Regions from separate parts of the Chitinophaga defluvii genome, predicted to be linked through region 3. Evidence: riboswitches for the same ligand, from Rfam matches in the RefSeq annotation. Region 3 holds a riboswitch; each other region holds the start of a gene.
The links. A riboswitch is a leader RNA that binds a small molecule or an ion and turns the genes downstream of it on or off. The one in region 3 is predicted to bind S-adenosylmethionine.

Region 1 (10,371 bases), 1.8 Mb from region 3:
CAACGGTTCTTCAATGGGTTCAACAAGGGATATTCCGCTACTGAAGGGCGTTATCAGCGTTTCATCAGCAACATTGCCGGCAAAAGAGTTATTACCCTCGTGCTGCTGGCCGTATTCTTTGTTGCCACCTGGGGCGCCAGCGCCATTCTTCCATCCGGTTTTATCCCATCGGAAGATCAGGGCATGATCTATGTGAATGTAACCACCCCTGCCGGTGCAACAGTAGAGCGTACAGAACAGGTGCTCGATCAGGTGCAGCAGGCCACACTGGGCATGGATGCAGTAGAATCTGTATCTACCCTTGCCGGGTATAGCCTGGTGAATGAAGTAGCCGGCGCCTCCTATGGCATGGGGATGATCAACCTGAAAGCATGGAAAGAACGGAAGGAATCTGTAACAGATATCATGGCCATCCTGGAAGAAAAAACCAAACATATTGCCGATGCCAATATTGAATTCTTCCCACCACCTACCGTACCCGGATTTGGTAACGCCAGCGGATTTGAATTACGTGTACTGGATAAAACCGGTAGTGGGGACTTGCGGCAAACCTCCCAGGTAACCAACCAGTTCATTACAGCGTTGAAAAACAGGCAGGAAATCAGTAATGCCTTTACCAGCTTTGATCCTGATTTCCCACAATATATGATCCATGTGGATCAGGCCATGGCAGCAAAAAAAGGGGTGAACATTGAAAATGCTATGAACACGCTGCAAACATTGCTGGGTAGTTTTTATGCCTCTAACTTTATCCGCTTCGGGCAGATGTATAAGGTAATGGTACAGGCCTCCCCTGAGTACAGAACACAACCGCAGGACGTATTAAAACTGTATGTGAAAAATGACCGCGGCGAAATGGTATCGTTCTCCAACTTTGTGACACTGGAACGTGTATACGGACCGGAGCAGCTTACCCGCTACAACATGTATACCTCTGCGATGATTAATGGAGATGCCGCAGCAGGGTTCAGTAGTGGGGATGCCATTAAAGCCATTGAAGAAGTAGCAGAAAAACAGCTACCCAGAGGCTATAGCTTTGAATGGTCTGGTATGACGAGGGAACAGATCCTGTCCGGTAATCAGGCGGTGTACATCTTCATTATCTGCCTGGTGTTTGTATACCTGTTGCTGGCCGCACAATATGAAAGTTTCCTGCTGCCATTGCCGGTGATACTATCCTTGCCTGCCGGTATTTTCGGGGCATTCCTTTCGCTCAAGTTACTGGGGCTGGAAAACAACATTTATGCGCAGGTATCGCTGGTAATGCTGATTGGGTTGCTTGGTAAAAATGCTATCCTGATAGTAGAATTTGCGATACAACGGAATAAGGAAGGACATGGTATTCTGGAAGCCGCCAAGGAAGGCGCTGTATCCAGGTTACGGCCTATCCTGATGACCTCTTTTGCTTTCATAGCAGGATTGATTCCGTTGTGTATTGCTACTGGTGCAGGTGCTATGGGTAACCGTTCTATCGGAACGGCCGCCGCCGGAGGGATGCTGATAGGTACCCTGTTTGGCGTGCTGATTATACCGGGATTGTATGTATTATTTGCTCAGATGGGCAAACGCAAACAAATGCCGGCAGTAGCAAAATAAATATTCATATACTTTAAAACAGGAAAAACGTGCAATTATATAAATGGCTTCAGATAAGTGCCTGTGTGGGTCTGGCAATGGTAGCCGGCAGCTGTAAAATGCAGCAGCCGCTTACCTTGCCGGCAGCCAAAGCACTACCCGATACTTTTATTCATCCGGTGGATACTGTCAGTATAGCCAGTATGCCTTTAAAAACATTTTTCACAGATGCACCACTGCAGCAGCTGATAGATACTGCCCTCCGGAACAATTTTGATTTACAGATAGCCTTGCAGCGCATCAACACCGCGCGGGCAGCATTGGTACTTGCCAAACATGCCTGGTTGCCTTCTTTGGATATATCCGCCAGTGCAGGGGTAGATAAATATGCCGATTACACGCTGAATGGGGTGGGCAATTTTGACACCAACCTGTCGCCCAATATTGATAAAAATCAGCGTATCCCTACACCTACACCGGAGTACTTTCTGGGGCTGCGGTCATCCTGGGAAATAGATCTCTGGGGAAAGCTGAAGCAACGCAAAAAGGCCGCCTATGCCCGCCTGCTGGCCAGCGAAAAAGGCCGGCAACTGGTAACCACGCTCCTGGTAAGCCAGGTAGCAAGCATGTATTATGAGCTGGTGGCATTGGATAATGAGCTGGGGATTGTCCGTAAGAATATCACCTTACAGCAAAAAGCAGTAGAAACGGTCAACATTCAAAAAGCCGGAGGCAGGGCCACCGAACTGGCAGTGCAGCAATTCACAGCGCAACTGCTCAGCACACAAAGCATGGAGCATACTATCCGCCAGCAGATTGTACAAACAGAAAGCCAGCTGAATCGCTTACTGGGAAGGTTCCAGCAGCCTGTTGTGCGCACCAGGGATATATTTACACAACCGTTGCGGATAAATGTAAAAACAGGTATTCCCGCTGCAATGTTATTGCGCAGACCGGATATACAACAAGCTGAACTGGAACTGCTGGCAGCTAAATCTGATGTAAATGCGGCCAGAAAAGCATTCCTGCCCTCTTTCAACATTACACCTTATGCAGGACTGAATGCATTTAATGCGTCCCTGCTATTCCAGGCCCCCTCTTCTATTGCTTATGGTATCGTAGGAGGATTAACGGCACCTATCTTTAATAAACAACAGTTGAATACGCAGTATAAGCAGGCCGGAGCCGCCGCCATTGCCAGCTTTTATGAATACCAGCGAACAATTGTGAACAGTTACCAGGAAGTAGTTACCGCCCTGAACCAGGTAGAAAATCAGCAGGCCATCAACCAGCTGAAAGAAAAAGAAGTGACGGTATTACAACAAGCGGTAGCTACTTCGCAAGACCTTTACATGGCCGGATATGCCTCTTACCTGGAAATCATTACGGCCCAGAAAAGTGTATTGGAAGCCGAACTGGCATTGACCATCACCCGGAAGCAGATTTTCCAGGGAACGATAGAGCTGTATCGTGCCCTGGGAGGTGGATGGCAATAACCCCAACGCCCGTTTTATCATGTTGTCATAAATAGCTGATATTCAGCACATACTTTGTCTGATGTAAAATAAATAGCCCTGGCCGTTGTGCCGGGGTTATTTATTTTTATAAATATTCTCCTATAAAGTCTATTAATTAAATAGAGTTTATGTACTTTGTGCTCATATCGCAATGAAGTAAATGGATAAAATTATTACTACATTACCTCCGGTTGCCCCGGCGCAGCCAGAAACGCCTGTAACCACGCCCGCACTGGCCATTCCCCCTGCTGGTCCATCCAGGAAGGGGCTACGTTTACTCCTGTGGAGTATATGCCTGGCTGCTACTGCGGTTATCCTGGTAGTGTTATGGCATAGTACGCCTGTTTTCCGGCATTATGTAGCAGATATAGACGTAGAATTTTATTATTTCCTGGGAGCAGGCTTTGTGTTTGCCATGATAGATGGCGCCATAGGGATGTCTTACGGCATTACTTCCACCACTTTTTCACTTTCTATGGGTATTCCGCCCGCATCCGCCAGTGCAGCCGTGCATTTGTCAGAGATACTCAGCAATGCCATTGCAGGCTGGATGCACTTTAAAATGGGAAATGTTAACAAACGTTTATTTCAGCTGCTGTTATTTCCGGGTATAGCCGGTGCTGTCATAGGCGCTTACCTCCTGTCTTCTCTTGAGCATTACAGCCAGTATACCAAACCAGTGGTATCGCTTTATACATTGATCCTGGGCAGTATTATCTTATCCAAAGCATTTCAATCCGCCCGCAGGAAAGTGGGTAAGAAAAAGATTAAAAAGATAGGCGTATTGGGATTTGGTGGCGGCTTTATTGATGCAGTAGGTGGCGGCGGCTGGGGTTCCATTGTATTATCTTCTCTGATAGCCGGAGGCCGTAATCCACGTACCTCTCTGGGTACTGTAAAAGCAAGCCGTTTTTTTATAGCCATGCTCAGCTCTCTTACTTTCATTACGGTACTGCATACCGTACACTGGCATGCTATTGCAGGGCTTGTAATAGGCAGCGCTATCGCAGCACCCATTGCTGCCAGAGTTTCTAACCGCATTTCTGCGAAAAGTATCATGGTAGCAGTAGGTATTATTGTGATATTGGTAAGTATGAGAAGTATTTATGGGTTCCTGACTAAATTACTCTGACACAACGGTCAGAGCTCTATTTTTTCTTTCGCTTCCAGCATAGCCGGTTTATTCATTTCATAGTTTACCCGGGCGGATAATACTACTTCATCTTTTTCATTAAAGGGTAATGCAGGCAGAAATTTATCAGCGATCACCACTTTTATTTCAGCAGTTCTGTCAGTGAATAAATAAGTTTCCTTATCCAGCTTTTTCATGACATAACCTTTCACTTTGACAATAGTACCATCGGTATCCAGTTGTCTGGCGTAACGTATGGCCTCTCCTACCGTATACCATTTAGGCGCCTCACCCGGTGATTTATCCTGTGCATAACCACAGCAGGTAAACAACAACAAGGTAACTAATAGGTATAAACGCGTCATTTTGATTTTGTTTTATCTGTTAACTATCAATGGAAAAGTATCCGGTTTCCTTTATATTAAAACAATACCTGCATCTGAAATGTTCAATATGCCTGGTTATCCGTATTGCAAAGGTACGTCAAAGTATTTGAACCCGTATTGCTGCCTGATAATTCGTACATTCATAAAACAGGCTGATAGTAATTAAGCATACCAATAACTTACACTGTATGGCGCTCAGTTTCCGTTCCTTTCTCCGCAACTATGCAGGTATTTTGTTATTACTGGGAGGTATAGCCGTTGGCAGTATCCTGGGGCTTATCTTCGGTAAAGACGTAGCGGTGATCAAACCTGTAGGAGATATTTTTCTGAATCTTCTCTTTACGGCAGTGATTCCGCTGGTATTTTTTGCCATAGCTTCCGCCATTGCACAGGTAGACCGCTCCCAGCCACTGGGACGGATAATAGCCGCTATGTTTCTGGTATTCCTGGGCACTATCCTGGTTGCCGCCTTGCTGACCATCGTAGCTACCTGGATTTTTCCGATCCGGGTGCAGCTGGCAGCAGGATTAAAAGTAACGGAAACCATCAGCGAACAAAGTATAGGTGCACAGATTACCTCATTACTAAGCGTAAACGAGTTTTTTGAATTGCTGACCCGGAAAAACATGCTTCCCTTTATCATCTTTGCGGTATTGCTGGGTTTTTCCGTATTACGTGCCGGCGAAGCAGCGGCACCTTTCCGCAGGTTCCTGTATGCCGGCAACGAGGTGATGAAACAATTACTCATCCTGATCATGAAACTGGCACCCATTGGGCTGGGCGCCTACTTTGCCTACCAGGTAGGCGTAGTAGGGCCACAACTTTTTGGAGCCTATGCCAAACCATTAGGGCTCTATTATGGGCTAGGCCTGTTCTACTATCTGGCAGGGTTCAGCTGTTATGCATTTCTGGCAGGAGGTATAGCAGGCGTTAGAAAATACTGGAAGAACAATATGGTGCCTTCTCTTACCGCTGTAGGCACCTGCAGCAGCATTGCCACTATTCCTGCCAACCTGGATGCATCCCGTAAAATGGGCGTGCCGGAGCATATTGGCAATGTGGTAATCCCATTGGGCGCCTCCCTCCACAAAGATGGCTCCAGTATCTCTTCTATAATTAAAATAGCTGTTGCTTTTGCCATACTGGGCAAAGGATTTAACAGCCCAGAGGCTGTGTTGCTGGCCTTAGGCATCACTGTTATTGTAAGCATCGTAGAAGGAGGCATTCCTAACGGAGGGTATGTAGGAGAACTACTGGCCATGTCCGTATATGGATTTCCGGTAGAAGTGCTCCCTGCCCTGCTGATCATTGGCACTCTGGTAGATCCAATGGCCACTTTGCTGAATGCCACCGGCGATACGGTTGCAGCAATGCTTGTAACCAGGGTACTAAAACCTAAAAAAGGAGTGGCCACTTAAACATTCACCGCCGTACTCTTTTCCTGATAAATCAAGGCTGATTTTTCAAACGCCCTATCCAGGTCAGCCAGCAAATCCGAGGCTTCTTCCAGTCCTACCGACAGGCGGATCAGGCTATCCGCCACTCCTGCCGTACGGCGTGTTGCTGCAGGGATAGATTTATGTGTCATGCTGGCGGGATGACACAATAAACTTTTGATCCCTCCCAGGCTTTCCGCCAGTTTAAAATACCCCGTGCTGGTTACAAAGGCAGTAGCCGCTTCTTCCGTATCAGTTTTCAATGTAAAAGAGACAATGCCTCCGAATCCTTTGGCCTGCCTGGCCGCCAATGCATGCCCGGGATGGGAAGGTAAGCCGGGATAATACACCCTTTCTACTGCCGGATGTTTTTCCAGGTATTCAGCAATTATCTGTGCATTCGCGCAATGTTGCTTTACACGCAAATGCACTGTTTCAATACCCCTGATCAGCAGGAAACTGTCAAATGGCGAAAGAATAGCCCCGCATGCATTCTGATAAAACCGGATCTCGTTTCCCAGTTCCTGTGTTTGGGTAATCACCAACCCTGCAATCAGGTCGCTATGCCCACCCAGATATTTGGTGGCACTATGTATTACAATATCTGCTCCTAACGCCAATGGCTGTTGTAATACCGGAGAGGCAAAAGTATTATCTACACAAAATAAACATCGGTTGGCTTTTGCGATTTTTGCAATAGCGGCGATATCCGATATTTTCAGGGTGGGGTTCGTAGGTGTTTCCAGCCATATCAGTTTGGTAGCAGGTGTGATAGCATTGAATACTGCTTGTGTATCTGCTGTATCTACATAATGCACCTTGATGCCGAACTTTTCATATACTTTATTGAATAGGCGGAACGCGCCCCCATAGATATCATCTACTGCTACTATTTCATCTCCATATTTTAGCAGTTTAAGCACAGCGTCAATCGCAGCAAGACCACTGGAAAAGGCGGTACCAACTGCCCCTCCTTCCAGTTGTGCTATGATTTTTTCCAGCGCTGCCCGGGTAGGGTTATTACTTCTGGCATAGTCATATCCTTTATTGATCCCTGGTGCTTCCTGCACAAAAGTGGAAGTTTGATAAATAGGTACGGCAATAGCACCTGTTTGCGGATCTACAGGGATAGCATGGATTAATTCAGTAATTGTACTCATCGGTTGTGTTTTTTAGTTTGATGATAAAATTGATTAAACAGTGTGTGGTGTTGCTTATCAGGAAAGAAGTACGGGAGGAGGAAGATGAGCGGAAAGCGGGTCTTTACAAGTCATACCAACCTTAAGGCATTGGTATAAAACCAAAAAACTCACCTGGCAGCCAGATGAGTTTTCTCTATTTTGAATAATGTAAAGTAAACCTGAATACTGACTTATCTTTCCTCCTTTCAGGAGGATGGATGAAGCACCTGTCTGCAGTAGTGTACTGTAGATGGTTGCTAAGACGTCATCGGGCCATTTCCCTCAGTCTTTCTTGATAAGAAACTTTTAAAGAACTGGAGCAAAGGTAAATCAAGAATTTTCAATTTTCCAACAATTGCTTCCTATTTTTTTTGTCCGCTACTTAATGTGGTGGTTGGTGGAGCGCCTCCAAAGTAAGCTGGATCCCCTTTTCATAAGAGCAGGGCACGTAATTGAAGTGTTGAGCAAACTTAGTTGCGTCAAAGATGTAAGGATAATTATTCTGATACAGCATCTCACGTATTTCATTAATCGTGTTATCAAACCATCCTGCCATCCTCATCATCATTCCTCCCATTACCATATATCGTGGTTTTACGTTTAGTTGTGCCGCGATCATATTAATGTATGCTTTTCCGGTAGGTGCCGGATTAGTAGTAGGCAGGTGCCATACCTGGTTGTCGGTATTCTTGTTTTCGGCCAGGAGGAATAATCCTTTACCGGCGTCTGGGGTAAAAGTAAAACTGTGGGTAACCTGGTCGTTGCCCAACCACATAGCGCGGCTACCTTTCGCCAGTTTATCAATAACGAGCATATTCAGGATGCCGGTAGAGGAAGCCCCCGGGCCATAAAAATCTGCTGATCTGGCAATGCTCGCCCGGATATTGCCAGCTTTCACCTCTTCCATCAGCTTGCTGGCGATACGTGCCCGTATCTCTCCTTTTTTGCTACTGGGATGGTAAGGAGTATCCTCCGTCATTTTCCCATTGACTAATCCATACATATATACATTGTCAAAAAAGATCAGCCTGGCTTGGGCTGCCTTGCAGGCATTGATAACATTGTCCATGATCTTGGGCCATGCCACGCCCCATACTTTATGGTCATAAGTTAATCCGGCGCATAAAAAAACCACCGTAGCTCCTTTTACCGCCGCCAGGGTTTGTGCATAATCGGTGAGATCCGCAGGCACCAACTCAGCAACCCCGGCTGTAGTTTGTGGGTTACGTCCTACCAGCCGGACCCGCTTACTGTGTGCCAGCAACTCTTTGGTTAATTCCTTTGCGATAATACCACCGGCCCCTAAAATGGTATATAATGGCGTAGCCTGATCATTGGTAAATGGCATATTCATCTGATTTATGGTTTAAGAGGAAGACGAATGAGAATATAAAATATTTTAAATTTTCCCGGTATATTTATTCTATTGTTATCCTTCACTTAAAGCAATGTCAATCTGATACATTCACATAAACATTTATTACATTATATATGCAAAAATAATGTATATCGTATTTATTATTAAAAGGCTGTAATGCTTCTATGGCATTGAGATATCCATACTAATAAAAAACAAAAAATGCTTTAGCTTTGCTTCGCATTGGCAATAACCCTGATCATGCTTACCATCAAATAACAAGGCCCGGTTTTATGTATATAAATTATGAAAAGAAAGTCTTTTACCGCTTTGCCATTTTAATACTGATGGTAATTATACTGGTATCACTTTTCATGATTGCCTTTTTCCGGAAGAAAAATACGCAGCAGCTGACGCTGGTAGTAAAGGATCTGGTAGCCACCAAAGTAGATATCAGTCATATTGATGAAGCGATTCAGTCATTGTATGCAGCAGACAATAACTTTCGTTTTTATACCCTTACCTACGATAATAGTTATTTCCGCAAATATACAGCAGCTATTCAGCATGTAGCTGAAAACCTGGAAGCAATAGAGAATGAGGATTCTACTGAAGCACATCTGCAGGGATTGCTGGGCGAAAAAGAAGCAAAAGCCAGGCTGTTTATCCGGAGCAAATCATTTATAGATTCCCTGCTCAACATTTCCCAGGAATGGGATACTACTGCGCAGGCACCGATAAAAATTGCGGTAGCCCCCCCGGCATTTGTACAGCGGGAAAAAGTGGATACCGTTATTGAAGAATCTGCAGAGATTGTAAAGGGAAAGCGTAAGCTGTTTGGCAGGCTCAGGGATGCTATTACCAACAAAGTTGAGGTGCAGCAAAAGAAACAGGCGGTTACCACTATTAAGCGTGCGGTAGACAGCAGCCGGGCTTCCAAAGCTTATAATGATGCCCAGCTTAAGAAAGTGCAGGAATATTACAGTAATTTTATCAAGAGTGCACAGGCCAATCACAGGAACCTCAATCGCAAGGAATATGAACTGGTAGTAGCTAACGAACGGCTGTTCAACGAGTTACAGCATTTATTACTGGATTTAAAGCTCAGTGTGCTTGCTGCAACGGATAAAAGACGGCTGCTTTTGAGTAAGGATATTGATCAAACGCTGTATAAAATTGATAAAGGTGCCATTTGGGAAATATCTTTTATATTTTTACTGTCAGTAATCATCATTTTTAACATCTGGCGGTTATACAGATATGATCTGGCCATGTTGAAAGCTAAAAAATCGGCCGAGAGATTTGCTTTGCTGAAAACTGAATTTGTTGCTACGATGAGCCATGAAATCAGGACCCCGCTTAATTCGCTACTCGGCTATACAGAACAGCTTGGAAGAAGTAAACTCAATGAAAATCAACGAGAATCAGTAGAAGCAATAAAGCTTTCGTCAGATATGCTGCTATCCGTCATTAATAACATCCTTGACCTTACAAAAATGGAAACTGATAAAACCATTTTAAACTTGTCTGAGTTCGCCCCAAAACAGACTATTGAAGAGGTAGCCAAAAGCCTGCATGTATTAGCACATGACAAGGGGCTGAAACTGAATACCAACATCTACTTTCCGGCTAATACCCGGCTATTGGGAGATGAATTCCGCTTAAAACAGGTCATCACTAATCTTGTAAGTAATGCGGTCAAATTTACTACACACGGTAGTGTTACCGTCAATGCATCACTGTACCCGGATAAAGAAGGCCAATCCCTGCTTAAAGTTTCAGTAACA
Region 2 (10,371 bases), on a different contig from region 3:
GTGGATCGCCATTGTATACCTGCTGGTATTTGTACAATTGCCTTGCATATATGCCTGGGTGTTATTAAGAAAAGCGCATCTGCCTGCCCATTATCATAAAGTAAGCTCCCTGGTAAAATGGGTGATGCTCACTGGTATTTTATCAATGATATTCTTTAAACTTTTTCTTTGATGTATAAGGGTAAACGGGTGATCCTGGCTTCTCAGTCGCCCAGGCGTAAACAATTACTGGAACAGGCAGGTGTTGCATTTGAAGTAAAGGTGGTAGCAACGGAAGAAACTTTCCCGGAGGGCATGCCAGTTGCAGAGGTACCTGTACATATTGCCCGTCAGAAGGCGGCAGCAGTAGCCACATTATGCACTTCGGAAGATATTGTGCTTACAGCAGATACGGTAGTGGTACTGGATGAGACCATTATAGGAAAACCAGTTGACCGGGAAGATGCTATCCGTATATTAACGGCATTAAGCGGGCGCACGCACCAGGTGATCACCGGTGTAGTGATCAGACAAGGCACATCAGAACAAGCCTTTTCCAAAACCACTGCCGTACATTTTAAACCACTCACACAAGAGCAGATCATTTATTACATAGATACTTATCAACCCTTTGATAAAGCTGGTGCTTATGCCATCCAGGAATGGATAGGCGCCGTAGGCATTGATGGCATCAATGGTTGTTTTTATAACGTGATGGGACTTCCGGTAAGTAAGGTGCTGGAAGTATTGGAAACGATGTAAAAAAAGAACGGCGCAAATAAATTGCGCCGTGAGATTGGTTGGTTGAGCGTAAAACGCAAATATTATTCCAGCACCAGGATGTTTACATCTTTGTTGGTAAGCCAGTCTGCTTCTTTTAATTTCTCCAGGTTAATGACCCCTACTATATAACGCCAGGTAGGAGATTCATACTTTTCAGAGATGCTGTAAAACTCGGAGAGTTCCACATGTTCCGGGTTTTTATACCGCAGGTATATTTTTAACTGTACATCATTGGTAAATGCCGGTTGGTTAGCTTGTTTGATCTTTTTGTATTCATACCGGTAGTTATAAAGCAATGCAGAGATATCTGATAATACGGCACTACCAGTAGCAGTACCACCAGCACCTTTACCTACAAAGAATTGTTTGTCGGTAAATGCGCTTTCCAGCAGGATACCATTGTACTCGTTATCCACATCCGACAGCAGGTTATGTTCTTTAATCAGGTGTGGCAGTACATAAGCAAATACGCTTCCGTTTTGACGGCGGCAGTTACCGATCAGCTTGATGGTACAGTTTCTTTGTTTGGCAAACTGGATATCAAAATCGTTCAGGTGATGGATCCCGAAGTTGAACACTTCTTCCGGCTTTACAAAAGTGCCAAAGGCATGTAATAGCAGGATAACGATTTTGAACTTAGGATCGTAGCCTTCTATATCCAGGGTAGGGTCCGTTTCGGCGAAACCTTTATCCTGTGCTTGTTGCAGCGCAGTTTCAAAGCTCAGGTTCTCTTCAAAAATTTTTGTCAGTATATAGTTGGTAGAGCCGTTGCAGATACCTTCCACTGCATTGAGCAGGTCGTTGTCATAATATTCTTCCAGGTTGCGGATAATGGGAATGCTGGCGCAGCTGGAGCCTTCATAGAGGAAAGGCACTTTGTTATCTACCTGCAGCTGATAAAGCGCCGGGAGGTTTTCTGCGATCATGCGTTTGCTGGCACTTACCACTGCTTTGCCATTGCGGAGTGCAGTGCTTACAATTTCAAAAGCCGCCTCCGTATCATTGATCAGTTCTACCACCACATCGATAGTAGGGTCCTGCAGTATTTCATTTTTATCGGTAGTAAAATAGCTGGAATCTATAGACCGTGGTTTAGAAGGATCTTTGATACATATTTTTTTGATACGGGCATTAATACCTTTTGTTCTATTGAGTACTTCGTATAACCCTTGTCCTACGCATCCGAATCCAAAAATGCCTAAATTGATGATTTTTTTTTCCATACTTTATTTATACTTCTGGTTTGATGAGCTGCAGGCTTTGCGCCGGTAGCTGTAAGCTGTTTTTATTTTGCTGAATGGTGTATTACTGTAAAATGGTAATCTGTTTGCCGGCCGGGTGATTTAATTTTTCCAGTGCCTGCTTGAGATCATTGATCAGGTCTTCCGCATCTTCAATACCAACAGACAGGCGGATGCAGGAGTCCTGGAGTCCGGCCTTTTTACGGAAGTCTTCCGGGATAACCCGGTGGGTCATGGTAGCAGGATGATTGAGCATACTTTTCACTCCTCCGAAACTTTCTGCCAGTTTAAAAAGTTTAGTAGCATTTACGATGCGGATGGCATTTTTAATGTTATCATTTTTCAGGGAAAAGCTTACCATAGCCCCATAATACTTTTGTTGTTTACGGGCGATGTGGTGGTTTTTATGAGTAGCCAGACCAGGATAAAATACTTTGTCAACCGCCGGGTGGGCTGCCAGCCAGGTAGCAACAGTCATAGCATTGCTGCATTGTTTTTCCAGGCGCAGGCATAATGTTTCGATCCCTCTCACCGTAAGCCATGCTTCAAAAGGGCTGAGGATACCACCGGAAACATTCTGGTTAAAACGTATCTGATCGGCCAGGGATTTATTGTTGACCACTACGAGGCCGGCAATCACATCGGTATGTCCCGCCAGGTATTTAGAAGCACTGTGGATCACAATATCCGCCCCTAATACAATAGGTTGCTGCACCAGAGGAGTGGACAAGGTATTATCCACTACCAGGAGGATATTATGTTGTTTGGCTATTTTACTGATAGACTTGATATCAGATATTTTAAGGGTAGGGTTGGTAGGAGATTCCAGCCAGATAATGCGGGTATTGGGTGTAATATTTGCCAGTACTTTATCTGTGTTGCTGGTATCCACATAGTTTACTTTAATACCAAACCGGTCAAACATATGATTGAATGCCTGGAAAATACCACCGTAGGTATCTTCCACTGCCATGATTTCATCTCCTGTTTTGAGCAGTTTCAGGACCGCGTCAATAGCCGCCATCCCACTGGCAAAGCCAAAGCCCGCATATCCTTCTTCCAGGTTACAGATCAGGTCTTCCAGTACCTTGCGCGTAGGATTGTTGGCACGTGAAAATTCAAAGCCCTTATTAATGCCCGGCGATTCCTGTACAAAGGTGGAGCTTTGATAAATAGGCACAGAGATAGCGCCTGTCAGCTCATCGATGGGAATGCTGTGTATTAATTGTGTAGCTGTTTTCATGTGCTGTTTTTTTAGTGGTTATCCGTAAGGTACGGATAGCCCATGTCATTCATTCACGTATGTCCGCAAATGTTCTTGTTTTAACGTAACAAATCTTTGAGAAAGGAGGGGTATGGGCAAAAAAAAAGCACTTCCGGTTGTTGGAAGAGCTCAATAATCTTAATAGGAACGAAGATGTTTCTCTGCCAACTTATCTATCTCCAGTATAGGTATACTGAAGCCGGAATTAGCACCTTTTCCCGTTTTACAACGAGATGGTTGCTAAGGCATCGCAGGGCCAAGTCCCTCCGCCTTTCTGGATAAGTCATGTAAAAGAACTGCGTGCAAAGGTAAGCGTACTTTGGTGAATTTTCCAAATGGGTATCAAATTTAATTTTATTTACGTAAATTGGTACTTTGTTCTCCTTTTATGATGTTTTTTTAACTGAAATCAGCTATCCGGGAATTTGTCATGCCGGATAAGCCGGAAGCATGCAACAATTAAACATTAATATAATGAGTGTTAACCCCCTACTCACAGAAGAGTTATTTCAGCACATCTGGCAATTCCGTTTATTTAGCCAGGAAGGGCTTACTACAGTAAGCGGCGAAAAGGTGCAGGTGATGCATCCCGGACAGCACAATCAACATGAAGGGCCTGATTTTACTGCTGCGAGGCTCAGGATCGGCGATACTTTATGGATGGGAAATGTGGAGCTGCATCTTAAAACATCTGACTGGTTCCGGCATGGGCACCAGCATAATCCCCGGTATAGCAATATCATCCTGCATGTGGTATTTGAGCATGACATTGCCGCGCCGGTAGCTCCATATACGCCTTGTATTGTTTTGCAGGAGCATATTCCCAAATTGTTATTAAAGAGGTATGAGCAGTTAAGACAATCACTTCGTTTTGTTCCCTGTGCATTTGGAGCAGCTAAGGTACCATTGCTTACCTGGTATAGCTGGAAAGAGCGGTTACTGGCCGAGCGATGGGAGCGGAAAACCAGTAATATGCAGGCCTGGCTGGTATACAACAAATACAATTGGGAAGAGGTATGCTACTGGGCAGTAGCCCAGAGCTTTGGTACACCGGTAAATGCCCTTCCCTTTTTACAGCTGGCACAATCTTTACCGCATCACTTACTGATCCGGCACAGGCCTGGTTTAATGCAGCTGGAGGCATTATTGTTCGGGCAGGCTGGGTTGTTAAAAGGAGCGTTTATAGAGGAGTATCCCCGTCAGCTCCAGGAAGAATATCACTATCTGCAGCATAAGTACCAGTTGAAGCCGCTGGTACCTTATGCATGGAATTGGCTGCGCATGCGTCCCGCCTCTTTTCCGAGTATGCGTATTGCCACTTTTGCCGGATTATTACACCAATCCTCTCATTTATTTTCCAGGATTCTGGAAACAGAAACGATTGCAGCACTGGAGCAATTATTTTCCGTACAGCCATCCGCGTATTGGCAAACTCATTACCGGTTTGATCATCCTGTTGAAAAAACTTCCCGTCCTGCCCGTTTAGCAGTACATAACATCCTGATTAATACGGTATTGCCGCTACTATTTCTTTATGGTCAGCAAAAAGGGATCCGGGAATACCAGGAAAAGGCCCTTCATCTGCTCAGCCAGCTACCTGCAGAAGAGAATAAAATCACGGCCGGATGGCACACCATGGGAGTACCCCAGCGATGCGCCCTGGAATCGCAGGCGTTATTACAGCTGAAACAATACTATTGTGACGAAAAGCGCTGCCTGCAATGTGCAATAGGTACCAAATTGCTGCGGGAGGGCATATTTTAAAAAGCTATTAGCTTTTGGCTGTTAGCCTTTAGCTGGCCATCATGATTTATGGCTAACCGCTAACAGCTTACCAATTAAACGTTACATCCTGCAAAATATCCGGATGTACACTTTTGGCCACCGGGCAGGTAAGTGCTGCTCTTTCGAGGATGGTTCTTTCTTTTTCTCCCAGCTGGTGTCCTTCAGGAAAGTCGAAACTCACTTTTACACCAGTGATCCTGCGGGGTTCGGTGCCCATGATTTTTTGAATACTTACCCGGGTGCCTTCAATTTGCCATTGGTGCTGGCGGGCAGTGATGCCCATGATAGTCAGCATACAGGAGCCTAAAGCCGTAGCTACCAGGTCGGTAGGAGAAAACCGTTCGCCTTTACCGTTGTTGTCTACAGGCGCATCTGTTTCTATGACGGTGCCAGACTGTAGATGGGTAGCAGTGGTACGAAGTTCTCCGGTATATATTATCTGTGCGGTTTGCATGGTCATTTATTTAAGATTGGAAATGTAAAATAAATGTATTTTTATTAATTGGTCAATGGCAGGCAGTGAGCGGGTATAGAACAGTCATCCGGGAATAGTGATACCGGTGGGGATTTGTGGAGCTGAAGCGAAGGCCTTGTGGGCTGACAGCAACTAATTTTAAGAAAAAAACCTGTAGGTTTGTAACAATACTATAAAACAAGCGTTTATTAAATATATAATAGCCCATTACTGTGAAAAAATTACACTTATTCTTGCTTTTACTACTAATCGGCGGCAGTTTGCAGGCGCAAACCAATAACCCGTCCCGCCAATCGAAGAAAGAGGAGAAAGAGCAAAAGAAGTTAAAGCGTATTTCCCTCTTTAAGGAAAGAGAAGAAGGGGAAAATATGTATGAGCGTGATTTTTCTATAGGAGGCCGGTTAAATACGGATGGCTGGGGAGGTTTTCTGGAAATGGGGTACCGTAAGAACCGGAAGATCGTCAATTACTTTCAGTTTGAGTTTGCAGAAAAGAAAGACCCGCATGAGCATAAACGTGCCGGAGAATACCTGGGTACCGGTCCATGGGGAGAGTCTTATTCTGAGAAGCCTTATATTTTCCTGAAGCAGAACAATTTTTACCAGGCAAAGCTGGGCATAGGACAACGGTACCTAATAGGAGGAAAAGGTAATAAGAATGGGGTAGAAGTGAGTGCTATCTATTATGGAGGCATCTCCCTGGGGCTGATGAAGCCTTATTACCTGAACATCCGGGACCCGAATACGGGAGGTGCCATACAGGTGAAGTATGGTACGGGCACCACGTATGATACTTCGTTTATCAAACCATCAGACATTATCGGAGGAGCCGGTTTTGGCAAGGGCTGGGGCGAAATTAAACTGGTACCGGGATTACATGCCAGAGCAGGTATGCGATTTGACTGGGCGCATTTCAATGAAGTGGTGAGTGCACTGGAAGTGGGCGTGAATGCAGAGTACTATACCAAGGAAGTGCCTATTATGGTAGAATTGGATAATAAACATAAACAGTTCTTTTTCAATGCATATGTAAGCTTGCAGTTTGGTAAGCGATGGAATAGGAGATAAGTAGTAACTTTGCTTTTTAAAAGAAAGGAATCAGCGATGCAAGAATTACCCGTAATAGCCGCAGAACCAGCCGCCACCCGAGTTAAAAAACCGGATTGGCTGCGCGTGAAGCTCCCGATAGGAGAAAATTATAAGCAGGTAAGAGGACTGGTAGATACCCATAAATTACATACTATTTGCGAAAGCGGTAATTGTCCTAATATGGGCGAGTGCTGGGGAGCCGGTACTGCTACCTTTATGATATTAGGAAACATCTGTACCCGTAGCTGTGGTTTTTGTGCAGTCGCCACGGGCAGGCCGGAGCCGGTAGACTGGGATGAACCCCAGCGTGTAGCAGAGGCCATCTATATCATGAAAGTAAAACATGCCGTACTTACTTCAGTAGACAGGGATGAATTAAAAGATGGTGGCTCTATCATCTGGGCAAATACCATTAAAGCCATCCGTGCATTGAATCCGGATACTACATTGGAAACGCTGATCCCTGATTTTCGCGGACAATGGGAAAACCTTCAGCGTTTGATAGACGTAGCTCCTGAAATTGTTTCCCATAATTTGGAAACAGTAGAGCGTTTAACCAAACAGGTAAGGATACAGGCTAAATACCATCGCAGCCTGGAAGTGATACGCCGGTTAAAAGAAGGTGGTATGCGTACCAAGAGCGGCATTATGCTGGGACTGGGCGAAACAAAAGAAGAAGTGGTACAGGCAATGCAGGACTTAACCGACAACGGTTGTGACGTTGTAACATTAGGCCAGTACCTGCAACCTACTCCCAAACATCTTCCGGTAGTACGTTTTGTACACCCGGATGAGTTTGCCGAACTCCGTGAAATTGGCTATGCAATGGGACTTGACTATGTAGAATCGGGTCCGCTGGTAAGGTCATCTTATCATGCAGAGAAACATATTCATAGTGGTCGTCCACAATAGATTACTCACAGCATTGTAAACATTACATTAAAATCACCCTTTATGGGTGATTTTTTATTAATAGAACATTATCTTTGCTCCTCAATAAAAAAAGAGGTCTCCGATAAATCCCCTCTTTAAGGAAACCTGAACCTACCTGTTTTAATGGAAGCGTAACAAAAAAAGTTGCAGGCGTAGCCCGTATGGGAAATGCTAATGACGCTTGATAGATATTGTCTATTGCGTATAAACAATAATGATATCTATATAAGAGGATTATACGTTTCGGCATATAATTTTATCCCCTCTTTATACAGCTATCATTTATTCTGATTGGTACAAAGAAGAACTGACTGACAAAAGCCTTTTATGAAGAAAGTATTTTTTCCGGTAGTTGTGATTAGTATGTTATTCCTCACGGGTAGTATATATGCACAGCAGTCCCCCGATTCACTATTATCTCAAGCCACTGTAGAGGATTGTATACGGTATGCGTTAGCGCATCAGCCCGTTTTGAAGCAGTCTCAGCTGGATGAAGAAATCACCGAAAGAACGATTAAGAGTAAACTGGCCGACTGGTATCCGCAGGTGAACCTGGATTATAATATCCAGCATTACCTGGAGTTGCCTACTTCGTTTTTTCAGAACCAGCCCACCAAAATAGGGGTAACCAATTCATCGGCCGCGTTGTTTTCACTGAATCAGAACCTGTTTAGCCGCGACCTGTTACTGGCCAGTAATACCGCCAGGGACGTACGTAAACAGGTGAGGCAGAATTCTACCCGCAACCGCATCGATGTCATCTCTGATGTGAGCAAAGGGTATTATGATGTATTGCTTACCAAAAAGCAGATAGAAGTGCTGGATGAAGATGTTGTGCGGCTGGAACGTAGTTTGAAAGATGCGTACAACCAGTATCAAAGTGGGGTGGTAGACAAAATAGATTACAAGCGGGCCACCATTTCATTGAATAATACCCGGGCGCAGCGTAAAGGTGCCCAGGAGCAACTGACTGCCAAGATAGAATACCTTAAACAATTGATGGGCTATCCTACCGGCGGAAGCGAGCTGTCGCTGGTATATGATACCACAGAGGTAACCTCCCAGCTGGCTGCCGACACCGCCATTATGGTAGATTACAAGAGCCGGATAGAATACCAGTTATTACAAACACAGCAAACTTTGCTGAAAGCGGATCTGCAATATAATAAGTGGAGTTTTCTGCCATCTTTATCTGCTTTTATAAACTACTCCTTTGCCTATCAGCATAATGAATTTGCCAAGTTGTATGATCACAACTATCCGAATTCACTCTTAGGTTTAAAGTTATCCTTACCTATTTTCCAGGGGTCCAAACGTATTCATAATATACGTCAGGCCGAATTGCAATTGAAGCGGATAGACTGGGATTTTATTACTCTGAAAAATCAGATCAATACCCAGTATACTGCTGCAATGGCTGTTTATAGGAGTAACCTGAATGATTATACGGTATTAAAAGAGAACCTGGAAGTAGCCAAAGACGTATACAACATGGTGCAGTTACAATACAAGGCAGGTGTAAAAACCTATCTGGATGTGATAATATCAGAAACAGACCTGCGTTCTGCGCAGCTCAATTATTTTAATGCTATGTACCAGGTACTGTCGAGCAAGATAGATCTGCAGAAAGCATTAGGAACCTTAACAGCTAATTATTAAATGGTAACCGGAACGGATATGAAAAAGAAGAATTACATTGTTTTTACTTGCACTGTTGGGCTGCTTTCCTGGACAGCCTGTAATGGGCCGGCCACAAAAAGTGCTCCTGCCATGCCGCCTACGCCGGTAAATGTGGTACCAGCAGCTACGGGATCAGCCGTTTATTATGATAAATATCCCGCCACAGTGGTGGCATTAAACCAGGTAGAACTTCGCTCACAGGTAGGAGGTTTTATCACGGGTATTTATTTCCAGGACGGAGAGGTAGTACAGAAAGGAAAAACATTATATGAAATAGACCGCCGGAAATATGAAGCCGCTTACCGCCAGGCAGAAGCCAGCATTCAAAGCGCCAAGGCTAACTATAACCGTGCTAAAAAAGATGCCGACCGCTATCATCAGCTGGCCGAGCAGGATGCGATTGCACGTCAGACATTAGACAATGCAGACGCTACGCTGGAAACCACCCGTAGCCAGGTAGCCGCCGCAGAAGCCAGTTTGCTTGCAGCACGTACCGACCTGGACTACTCTTTAATTAAAGCCCCCTTTACCGGAAGGATAGGGATATCACTGGTGAAGCTGGGCGCACAAATCAGCCCTGGTTCCACTTTGCTGAACACCATTTCTTCAGAAAATCCCATTGCCGTAGATTTTGTGGTAAATGAATCTGATATCCCGCGTTTTGCCGCATTCAAAGGCAAAACAGTAGGCGCACAGGATTCTACTTTCCGCTTATTACTGCCTAACGGGGTGGCCTATACAGAAGCCGGCAAGATCATCGCAATAGATCGTGGTGTAGATAATCAAACAGGTACTATCCGGGTGAGGATCGAATTCGCGAATCCGAAGGATGAGCTGAAAGATGGTATGAGCGCCGTATTGATGGTATTGAATGAACAGTCCGGTGAGCGGGTGATTGTACCTTACAAGGCGGTGATTGAGCAGATGGGTGAGTTCTTTGTATTTATAGCAAAGGATAGCATTGCAGAGCAGCACAAAGTACATTTAGGGCCTAAGCTGAAAGACCAGGTAGTGATTATGGAAGGTGTACAGCAAGGAGATAAAGTGATCACAGAAGGCTTCCAGCGCTTACGCGATGGCGGTAAGATACAGATAGGTATACCACAGCAGCCTGCCAAGGCGCCGGGTAAATAACCCCGTGGT
Region 3 (10,371 bases):
GTATTGTTAGCTGGTGGTGATATAAATATTATCGAATGAATGTTGGTGTTGCTAGTACCTGTAAGGCTATCGGAACAGCCTTACAGGATTTGGAAAAAGGAAACTACCAGACAGATCAGGGGCGCTTTCGCATTAATGTCCATTGCTGGCCACTACTGTTTTTTCTGCAGGTATGGGTTCTGCCAGCAGCGCATCCAGATCTTTATTCCATTTGGCTACATATTCTTTATAATAGGTGCCGGTAACTTCTCCGGTATAGCCCGTATGGATCTGACGTACTTCTCCCTTGCGGTCAATAATGATCGTGGTTGGAAACGCCATCATACGGTTGAGCGCGGGGAGCTTTTCTGAAGCCACTTTCTTATCAGCAATACCGCCAAACAAAATATCATATTCTATATTGTATTTTTCTTTCAGTTTACCCAAGGTGTAACGGGCATATTCCAGATCATCCTTTTGTTCAAACCCAATGGCAATGGCTTCTACGCCACGGTCTTTGTTTTTATGAAACCAGGGCGCCAGGAAGGAGGTCTGATCGGTACAGTTAGGGCACCAGGTACCTATGATTTCCACAATGACTACTTTTCCCTGATACTTTTCATCACTGAGAGATACATTATTCCCATTCAGGTCGGGTAAAGTGAAGTCAAGTTTTTTATACCCTTCTTTGAGGTAGGTAAGTTTGTAGGGATCAGGAAGTTCGGCAGCAGCATTTTTTTCACCATCAAATTTGATATTGTTGTAAATACCCAGGCTTAATTCCCCTGAAAGGGATTTATCATCATTAATCTTTCCTTTAATATAGATGGGGCTGGGGCCGGTAAAGCCGGATAATACAAATTCGTCTCCCTGTACCGTACCTTCCAGTTCACGGCTGTCGCCTACCACAGACAGGATCACCCCGGTGAGCTTATTACCATTTTGTTTTAATAACCCTATTCTGTTTGGAGTGGCTTCTTTACTATATATTTTCAGGTCCCATTTACCAGACAGGTCATACGCAGGCGGGTTGGCTGTGCCTGGTTCAGCAAAGCGGTAAGACTTGCCATACTCTGCGGTGAAAGGCAATGCATTGCCCCGGAAGTTGGGCACCAGGCTGCGGTATTCCCCTGTGATTTTTCCATCAGATGCTATCCTGGCTACCAGTGCGGCATCATATGTATTCATTTTAATGAAGAGTGAATCATCACCAATGCGCTTTACATGGAACTCATCCCGACGGGATCCGTTCAGCAGGGTAAATACAGCATGCTCAGGATCTTTCCCTTTTAATTCAAAATTAAAGGGAACTTCAGATTCACTAATGGTAAATACCCCACGCCAGATACCTTCTTTTATAAAGGGCTTTTTGGGGGAAGCCAGTGCGGCGGTACTCCATACGGAAGCAGCCAGCAGGCTTGCTACAGCAAGACGGTTACTAATTTTCATAGTTGATTTTTTAATTGGATTAAATGACTTTGGTTTTCAGGGGAGTAGATTGTGGCCATAGCTACTCCGTTCATTCCTGATGCGGAATGGCAAATAGATAGGACACAAGCATTCCTGCATGCTCACACATCCTGAATAAACGGAGAAAGGCTTTTTAGCAACAAGCGCTCCCTGGCCGGGTGAAGTAAATGCAACATCGGTGGCAGTTGCGGTGGTAATGATTGTTGTTCATGGTTAGTCAATTTATATTTTACATATCGTTACCAGGTTAGCACTTATTCCAGGGTAGGAAAGTTGCTAGAAGTTCGCAGAGCCTGACTCTCCCTTCTTCTGTATAAATTAACTAATTAATGGTGGTGATTAATTAGAGTGGTAGTGCAAAGATAGGTGGGGTTATTTTATTTTCCAAATAATAGTCTATAAATTTTATGGACTAATAATAATCCATGATAAAAGCAGGTGTAGCAGGTAATTCATAAAAGGAGAGCAGAGGACTTAAGGAGCCTGATGTATTGATTAAAATAAAAAGTCCGGTAGATGAAAATGCTACCGGACTTTTTAAATATCATTAATTTTTAAGATCCTATTCCATATTATAGCTGTTCAGGCTGGCTGGAATATCATTGATATTAGCCCTGAAAGGCATTGTTTTTCCGTCAAACAAAAATATTTCCCAGCCATACTTCGGATCATTCATATCTATTTTATGAGAGGTGCCATCCGACAATTTAAAATGTAAAGTGTTATTATTCGTAACATCTATGATTTTAATGCCTTTGCTTTCCAGCAATTCTTTGTCGGCAGCCATGTAATTGAGATTGTCATCAGCCAGCGTATAAAAAGCTTCGTCTGTATTTGTTTTTTCTATGGCTTCAATTTTTGTACTGTCCGGTGTACAGAAAATAGCACAGGGAGTAGTAATGGTAATTATATTGGAAGTTCCTGACGCAGCGGTACTTTGTGCTGCCAGCGGAACGTCTGTGGCATTTTCCTGTGCTGACTGATCGGGCTGATGGCAAGCGGCAAGGCAAATCAAGATAATTGGCAAAAGTTGGTAATACTTCATGGAATAATAGTATGGTCTTTTAAATGACCTGTTTACAGGTTGTTCAAATACAGTATAAGGATATCGCAAATTTAACCTTAAATATTTAAAAAACAATTAGTGGGTACCTGCGATATTATTGTGTTGACTGGTAGTTTTTTTAATTATTACATCATAAATGTGCCCAATTTCTAATCCCTGAATAGCCCTTTCAAAAAAAAGTTGGCAGATTAGGAATTAGTATTACTTTTGTATTAACCAAATGGTTAAACATATTAGTTGATATGAACGCGGAAAAAAATACGGAAGAACAGATTATTGAAGCAGCCAAGAAGATCTTTACAAAAAAAGGATTGGCAGGTGCGCGTATGCAGGATATTGCAGATGAGGCCGGGATTAATAAAGCAATGCTGCATTATTACTACCGGAGCAAGGATAAGCTGTTTGAAATAGTATTTAACGAAGCGATCAATAAGGTCATGACCAATCTGAATACTATCCTGGCAGCGAAGATGCCTTTTCCGGAAAAGATTAAGGCAATTATAGAGAATTACATAACAGCTTTAACGGCTAATCCGCAACTCCCCTTATTTGTTCTGCATGAAATCACGCAGAATCCGGAAATGTTCATCAGGGAATTGAAAGCCAGGGTAGGATTTCCTAATGTAGCTGCTTTTATGAGAGAAATTGTGGAAGAAGGTGAAAAGGGCACTATCCGGAAAATAAGTCCGGTGCAGCTGGTGATGAATATCCTCTCCATGAGCGTATTTCCATTTGTTGCCAAACCGCTGTTTCAGGCAGTGGCTGAGATAGATGATGTGCAGTTCCGTATGATAATGGAAGATCGCAAACGGGTATTGGTAGAGTTTATTCTGGCGGCGTTGAGGCCGTAGTTTTTTTTATTTGCTTATTAACCATTTAGTTAAATAAAATAGTTGATAATGAAAAAGTTCGTTTGGTGCTTATTGTTAGTAGCTACTCAAACCAGCGCTCAGGATAGCACTGTTTTTACGCTGGAGCAATGCCAGCAACTGGCCAGGGAAAACTACCCATTGCTGAAGCAGCAAACGGTGCTGGACCAGATCCTGCAATGGCAAAACAAAAACAGCAACACGGCCTATCTGCCACAGGCAGAATTAAACGGACAAGCTACTTATCAGTCTGATGTAACACAGATCCCCATCAAACTTCCTAACATGACGATTCCTGTATTGCCTAAAGACCAGTACAGAGCCACCATAGATATAAAGCAGCTGCTGTATGACGGCGGATTTACCCGTGAACAAAAAGCATTACAATCCCTGCAGCAAAAATCAGAGCAACAGAAAGTAGAAGTGGAACTATATCGCCTGAAACAACAGGTAACGCAGGTGTACTTCAGTGCATTATTGGCGGAAGAGTATATCGCTGCTTCCCGTCAGGCGCAGGCAGATGTGCAACAAAGAATAGAAAAGCTGACTGCAGGCGTCAATAATGGTACTGTGTTGCCTTCTAATGTAGACCTTTTACAGGCAGAATTATTAAAGATAAACCAGCAGGAGATTGCAGCGCAATCCTCCAAAGGCTCCTCGATAGAAGTGCTAAAGCTGCTTATCGGCCAGCAGGTAGTGTCTGCAATAAAACTGGTAATGCCCGGAGTAGTAATAGCTACACCTGCGGATACACTCAACCGGCCGGAACTGCAATTGTATCGCTTACAATCAGATGTACTCAAACAACAATCTGCATTAACGGGTAGCAAGCAGTTGCCGCGTATCAGCGCCTTTGTACAGGGAGGATACGGCCGTCCCGGATTAAATATGCTGAATACTGATTTTGCAGCTTTTTATACGGGTGGTGTACGGCTCAACTGGACATTATGGAACTGGCGGTATCAGCGGAATGAACAACAGGTGCTGGCATTACAGCAAAAGAATATTGCCAGCCAGACAGCTACTTTTACGCTCAATACCAGGGTGCAGCTGGCACAGCAGGCGGCAGAAATAGACCAGCTGAAACAAATACTGGATAAAGACCGGGAGATCATTACGCTGCGTGTCAGGGTAAAGGAAGCTGCGGCAGCTCAGCTGGATAATGGCGTGATCACCGTACACGATTACCTGTCGGACCTGAATGCGGAAACACAGGCCCACATCAATCAAAGCACACACGAAATACAGCTGGCTATGGCACATATCAACTACCAGCTTATTCAGGGATATTAAGCACTCACTGTTTTTGTAAAAACACGTCATCATGAAAACAACATTTACGGGAATACTACTGGCTACTGCCTTAATGGCCTGCAAGTCCAATAAACATGAAGCAGATGCCTACGGGAATTTTGAGGCAGTAGAAACCATTGTTTCCGCAGAAGGTACCGGCAAAATATTAGTGTTTGGTGTGGAAGAAGGCATGATATTACCTGCAGATACTATTGTAGGCTGGATTGATTCTACACAGCTGCACCTGAAAAAGACGCAGCTGCAGGCAAATATTAAAGCAGTACTCAGCAAAAGACCAGATGCAGGTCCGCAACTGCAGGTAATCCGCGAACAGATCGCTACACAGAAAAGAGAACAGCAACGTATTACCAACCTGCTCAATGCCCGCGCTGCAACATCAAAACAACTGGATGATATCAATGCACAGATAGCAGTGCTGGAAAAACAATATACCTCCCTGGCCTCTTCTTTGCAAACACAAACCACCGGACTTACTTCCGAAACGCAACCTTTACAGGCACAGGTGGCACAGGTAAATGACCAACTGTCACAAACCCGCATCACCAATCCCCTCCACGGAACAGTGCTGACTAAATATGTGGAAAAAGGAGAGGTGGTAAACTATGGTAAAGCACTTTATAAAATAGCTGACCTGTCCGAAATTATTTTGAGAGCCTATGTAGGTGAAGAACAATTGGGACAGGTAAAAATAGGAGCGCCTGTAACAGTGCTGACGGATGCGCCGGAAGGGAAATACCGGGAATGGAAGGGGACCATCACCTGGGTGTCTGCTGCAGCAGAATTTACGCCTAAAGTAATACAGACCAAAGAAGAAAGGACCAACCTGGTATATGCTGTTAAGGTAAAAGTAAAGAATGATGGCAGTATCAAAATAGGCATGCCGGGAGAACTACAATTCTCAAAACCATAATACCATGGGAACTCCTATTCAAGTAACCGGTGTATATAAAAAATTTGACGCTGTACAGGCACTAAAGGATATTTCTTTTGATGTACAGCCGGGGGAATTGTTTGGATTGATAGGGCCGGATGGTGCAGGGAAATCTACCTTATTCCGCATACTCACCACTTTACTTTTGGCGGATAAAGGTAATGCTACGGTAAATGGCCTGGATGTGGTAAAAGATTATAAAGCAATCAGAAAGATAGTAGGGTATATGCCGGGGCGGTTTTCTCTTTACCAGGATCTTACGGTGGAAGAAAACCTGCACTTTTTTGCTACCATTTTTAATACCACCATTGTTGCCAATTATGACCTGATCCGCGACATCTATGTGCAGATTGAACCTTTTAAAAACAGGCCTGCCGGGAAGTTATCGGGAGGAATGAAACAAAAACTGGCATTATGTTGTGCACTGATTCATAAACCGGTAGTATTATTCCTGGATGAACCTACTACCGGGGTGGACCCCGTTTCCCGTAAAGAGTTCTGGGAGATGCTGCAACGGCTGAAGCAAAAAGGTATTCCTATCCTCGTATCTACGCCTTATATGGATGAAGCCATCTTATGCGACCGTGTAGCCCTGATACAAAAAGGGGAAATAATGGGGATTGATACACCTCAGCATATTACGGCACAGTTCTCCAAACCCATGTGGGCATTACGGGCTAAAAACATGTATCATTTGCTGCAGGAGCTGCGCGGGTTTGAACATACCCACAGCTGCTATGCATTTGGAGAATACCTGCACCTGACCCTGCAAAATGATCAGGCGGATGAACAGCTGCTGCGGGATTATCTGAAAGGGAAGCAGCATGAAGATCTGGACATCTTTCCAATTGCTGCGGGTATTGAAGATTGTTTTATCGAAATGATGGAAAGCCGTTAAGTACATTATTTGATCATTACTTATTTAGTTATCAGCATGGATCCGATAGTTACCAAAGCACTTACTAAAAAATTCGGCGATTTTATCGCTACCAATGCCATCACATTTGAAGTGAAACAGGGAGAAATCTTTGGATTCCTGGGGGCCAATGGTGCCGGTAAAACGACGGCCATGCGCATGCTGTGCGGACTGCTGAAGCCTACGAGCGGCACCGCACAGGTAGCGGGATACGATGTGTACACCCAAACGGAACAGGTGAAAAAGAGTATTGGTTATATGAGCCAGAAATTTTCCTTGTATGAAGACCTGACGGTGAAGGAAAATATCCGTTTTTATGGAGGTATCTACGGTTTGCGTAATCAGGAGATAAAGGATAAGACAGGACAATTACTGGAGAAGCTGGGTATTCCACAGGTGGCTAATCAGCTGGTAAGTGCATTGCCATTGGGCTGGAAGCAGAAGCTGGCTTTTTCTATCGCAATTATACACAACCCGTCTATCGTATTCCTGGATGAGCCAACGGGTGGGGTAGATCCGATTACCCGCCGGCAGTTCTGGGACCTGATCTATGAGGCGGCCGACAGAGGTGTTACCGTTTTTGTAACCACACATTACATGGATGAGGCAGAATACTGTAACAGGGTATCGATCATGGTAGATGGTAAAATAGCGGCACTGGGGGCGCCGAGGGTATTGAAAGATCAATTCGGGGCTGCTACCATGAACGATGTGTTTTTGCAATTGGCAAGAGGAAAGTAATACCGCAATGGTTGTAATTCATCATGGTTAATTTTTAATGGAAATGAAGCAATTCCTGGTTTTTGCACAGAAAGAATTTTACCACATTTTCCGGGATAAGCGTACACTGCTTATCCTGTTTGGGATGCCCATTGTGCAGATCATCCTGTTCGGGTTTGCTATCACCAACGAAATAAAAAATGCAAGTATAGCGGTACTGGATCAATCGGGAGATGTATATAGCAGGCAACTGATCCAGCGTATGACTGCCTCCGGATATTTTAAAGTGACCCATTATCTCCAGCATAATGATCAGATTGAACCCACATTTAAGGAAGGCGATATTAAGATGGCGATAGTAATACCGCCTGAGTTCGGGCAGTCTTTTTTCCATCTTAAAAAAGCACCATTGCAATTACTGGCAGATGCAGGTGATCCTAATACGGCTACTACTTTACTGAATTATGCGAATGCTATTATTGGGACCTATCAGCAGGACCTGAACCGGCAAACCAAACTACCGCTTACAATTGATACTTCGGTGCGGATGCTTTACAACCCGGCTTTAAAAAGTGTATACCTTTTTGTGCCGGGGGTAATGACGCTGATATTATTGCTCGTATCAGCTATGATGACCTCTATTACGATTGCCAGAGAAAAAGAGATCGGTACTATGGAGATATTGCTGGTATCTCCATTGCCCCCGGTAATGATTATTGCAGGAAAAGTAGTGCCCTATATTTTACTGTCATTTATCAACGCTATTGTGATATTGAGTATGGGGGTATGGATTTTTGGTATGCCGGTAAAAGGAAGCATTGTATTGTTATTGATGGAATGCATCCTGTTTGTACTTACTGCCTTATCATTAGGAATTTTTATTTCCTCGCTCACTAATAGCCAGCAAACTGCCATGATGGCTTCTATGATGGGGCTACTGATGCCTACCGTGTTGTTGTCTGGTTTTGTGTTCCCATTGGAAAGCATGCCTCAACCCTTACAAATCCTGTCTAATATACTTCCCGCAAAGTGGTTTATTATTATCCTGAAAGACATTATGCTCAAAGGGTCAGGACTACGGGATCTATGGCTGCAAACAGTGGTGCTGGCAGGAATGGCATTTGTATTTCTTGTGCTGAGTATCCGGAACTTTAAAATCAGGTTAGGCTAATGCGGACGATTCTATTCATATTACAAAAGGAGTTTATCCAGATTTTCCGCAACAAGGCAATGCTGCGGATCATACTGGTGGTACCGATCGTGCAGTTGATCGTATTGGCTAATGCAGCTAATTATGAAATTAAGAACATCGCCATTGATGTGGTGAACCAGGATATGTCGCCCTGGTCACAACGGTTGGTAAACAAATTATTGTCGTCCGGTTATTTCAGGCTAAACCGGCAAACGTTCAGCCAGCGGGAAGCGTATGAAGATATAAAGGCGGATAAAGCAGACCTCATCTTAACGATCCCTGCTCATTTTGAGCGTAACCTGGTGAGAGAAGGAGAGGCGGCTATACAGCTGGTAGTAAATGCTATTAATGGGAGCAAGGCGGGATTGGCGAATGGATATGCTGCCAGCATTATCCGGGATTTTAATCAGCAGATTAGGGTGGAATGGCTGGCGCTGGATAAACTGGAAGGCCCTTCCGTAATAGCAGTTACTTCCACCAATTGGTTTAATGCGCGCATGGATTATAAAGTATTTATGGTGCCAGGTATCCTGGTGGTATTGGTGACGATGATTGCCGCTTTTCTTTCCGGAATGAACATTGTAAGAGAAAAAGAGATGGGTACTATAGAACAATTGAATGTAACCCCCATACGTAAGCATCATTTTATATTAGGTAAGCTCCTGCCGTTCTGGATCCTGGCATTGTTTGAACTGGCATTTGGCCTGCTGGTGGGTAAACTTTTATTCCATATTCCGGTAGCCGGAAATATTGGTTGGGTATTTCTGTTTGCGGCCATTTATCTCTGGGTGATGCTGGGGATGGGACTGCTTATTTCTACCGTAACAGATACACAACAACAGGCTATGTTTATCTCCTGGTTTTTTGTGATCATCTTTATGTTGATGAGCGGTTTGTTTACACCGGTAGAAAGTATGCCTCACTGGGCACAGGTGATTACCTGGTTTAATCCCATTGCCTATTTCGTAAAAATCATAAGGATGGTAATGTTGAAAGGAAGCGGCTGGGTGGATATCCAGTTCAGCTTGCTGGCCATGTTGGGGGCTGCCATAGTAATGAATTTGATAGCCATCCGGAATTATCGCAAAACAGTATAAAAACAATGTGTAATAGCAGCAGAACCTTTTTTAAATAGTGCTGTTTTTGTAACAGTGTAACAGTTGTAGGTTTAGCAATAGCCGGGATAGTCATATTCCGGCTTTTGTCTTATGATAACGCCTGGTCAGGCATTCATTTTCCGGATTAGTTTGCCCAGGGTTTTAATACCATCTTCTACCTGTTTGCTCCATGGATTTCCATAGCTAAGTCGCAGGCAATTGTTGTAGCAGTTCTGCAAGGAAAATATGCGGCCGGGAGCAAAGCTGATCTTGTGCTTGAGTGCCAGCTCATACAGTTCGTAGGTATTAATGTTTTCGTTTAAAACGATCCATAACACCAGACCTCCTTGTGGGCGGGATACACGGGTGTCTTCCGGAAAATAATCCGCAATGGCCTGCAGATAACGCAGGGATTGGGTATGAAGCATATTGCGCATATTGCGTAAGTGATTTTCATAACGCCCGTTTTCCAGGAAGTAACCAATAGCGGCGTGTGGGAGAGAGGCGCAGGCTATAGAATGGTGCTGTTTCATGCGCAGCACTTTTTCTTTGTATCGTCCGGGTATTACCCAACCTACCCGGTAACCGGGTGCCAGTGATTTGGAGATAGAGTTACAAAGTAATACCAGCCCCTTTTTATCAAAAGTTTTACAGGCCGCAGGACGTTGTTTCCCAAAGTAGATATCGCCATAAATGTCGTCTTCAATAAGCGGGATATCGTATTTTTCAAGGATGCTTACCAGCTTTTGTTTGTGAAGGTCTGGCATACATGCCCCCAGCGGATTGTTGAAGTTGGTAACAAACAGACATGCTTTTA

Region 1: linked by a shared signal. The riboswitch ahead of ABR189_RS09905 (trans-sulfuration enzyme family protein) and the one ahead of ABR189_RS03220 (peroxiredoxin family protein) in region 3 are both predicted to bind S-adenosylmethionine.
Region 2: linked by a shared signal. The riboswitch ahead of ABR189_RS26460 (trans-sulfuration enzyme family protein) and the one ahead of ABR189_RS03220 (peroxiredoxin family protein) in region 3 are both predicted to bind S-adenosylmethionine.

The regions. Positions count from the first base shown of each region.
Region 1 covers NZ_JBEXAC010000001.1:2,625,487-2,635,857, forward strand. Annotated here, with positions in the region: gene ABR189_RS09880 (efflux RND transporter permease subunit) at 1-1,596, shown strand, start outside; gene ABR189_RS09885 (TolC family protein) at 1,626-3,071, shown strand; gene ABR189_RS09890 (sulfite exporter TauE/SafE family protein) at 3,253-4,224, shown strand; gene ABR189_RS09895 (NirD/YgiW/YdeI family stress tolerance protein) at 4,233-4,589, opposite strand; gene ABR189_RS09900 (dicarboxylate/amino acid:cation symporter) at 4,799-6,028, shown strand; gene ABR189_RS09905 (trans-sulfuration enzyme family protein) at 6,025-7,206, opposite strand; SAM riboswitch class I at 7,416-7,529, opposite strand; gene ABR189_RS09910 (NAD-dependent epimerase/dehydratase family protein) at 7,610-8,581, opposite strand; gene ABR189_RS09915 (hybrid sensor histidine kinase/response regulator) at 8,878-10,371, shown strand, end outside.
Region 2 covers NZ_JBEXAC010000002.1:3,110,094-3,120,464, forward strand. Annotated here, with positions in the region: gene ABR189_RS26445 (geranylgeranylglycerol-phosphate geranylgeranyltransferase) at 1-172, shown strand, start outside; gene ABR189_RS26450 (Maf family protein) at 172-741, shown strand; gene ABR189_RS26455 (homoserine dehydrogenase) at 804-1,985, opposite strand; gene ABR189_RS26460 (trans-sulfuration enzyme family protein) at 2,068-3,246, opposite strand; SAM riboswitch class I at 3,434-3,552, opposite strand; gene ABR189_RS26465 (DUF2851 family protein) at 3,742-5,031, shown strand; gene ABR189_RS26470 (OsmC family protein) at 5,099-5,512, opposite strand; gene ABR189_RS26475 (hypothetical protein) at 5,761-6,594, shown strand; gene lipA (lipoyl synthase) at 6,631-7,527, shown strand; gene ABR189_RS26485 (TolC family protein) at 7,876-9,207, shown strand; gene ABR189_RS26490 (efflux RND transporter periplasmic adaptor subunit) at 9,226-10,362, shown strand.
Region 3 covers NZ_JBEXAC010000001.1:842,469-852,839, forward strand. Annotated here, with positions in the region: gene ABR189_RS03220 (peroxiredoxin family protein) at 133-1,428, opposite strand; SAM riboswitch class I at 1,669-1,769, opposite strand; gene ABR189_RS03225 (hypothetical protein) at 2,012-2,494, opposite strand; gene ABR189_RS03230 (TetR/AcrR family transcriptional regulator) at 2,758-3,366, shown strand; gene ABR189_RS03235 (TolC family protein) at 3,415-4,677, shown strand; gene ABR189_RS03240 (HlyD family secretion protein) at 4,709-5,608, shown strand; gene ABR189_RS03245 (ABC transporter ATP-binding protein) at 5,613-6,527, shown strand; gene ABR189_RS03250 (ABC transporter ATP-binding protein) at 6,564-7,286, shown strand; gene ABR189_RS03255 (ABC transporter permease) at 7,330-8,436, shown strand; gene ABR189_RS03260 (ABC transporter permease) at 8,436-9,554, shown strand; gene ABR189_RS03265 (aminotransferase-like domain-containing protein) at 9,680-10,371, opposite strand, start outside.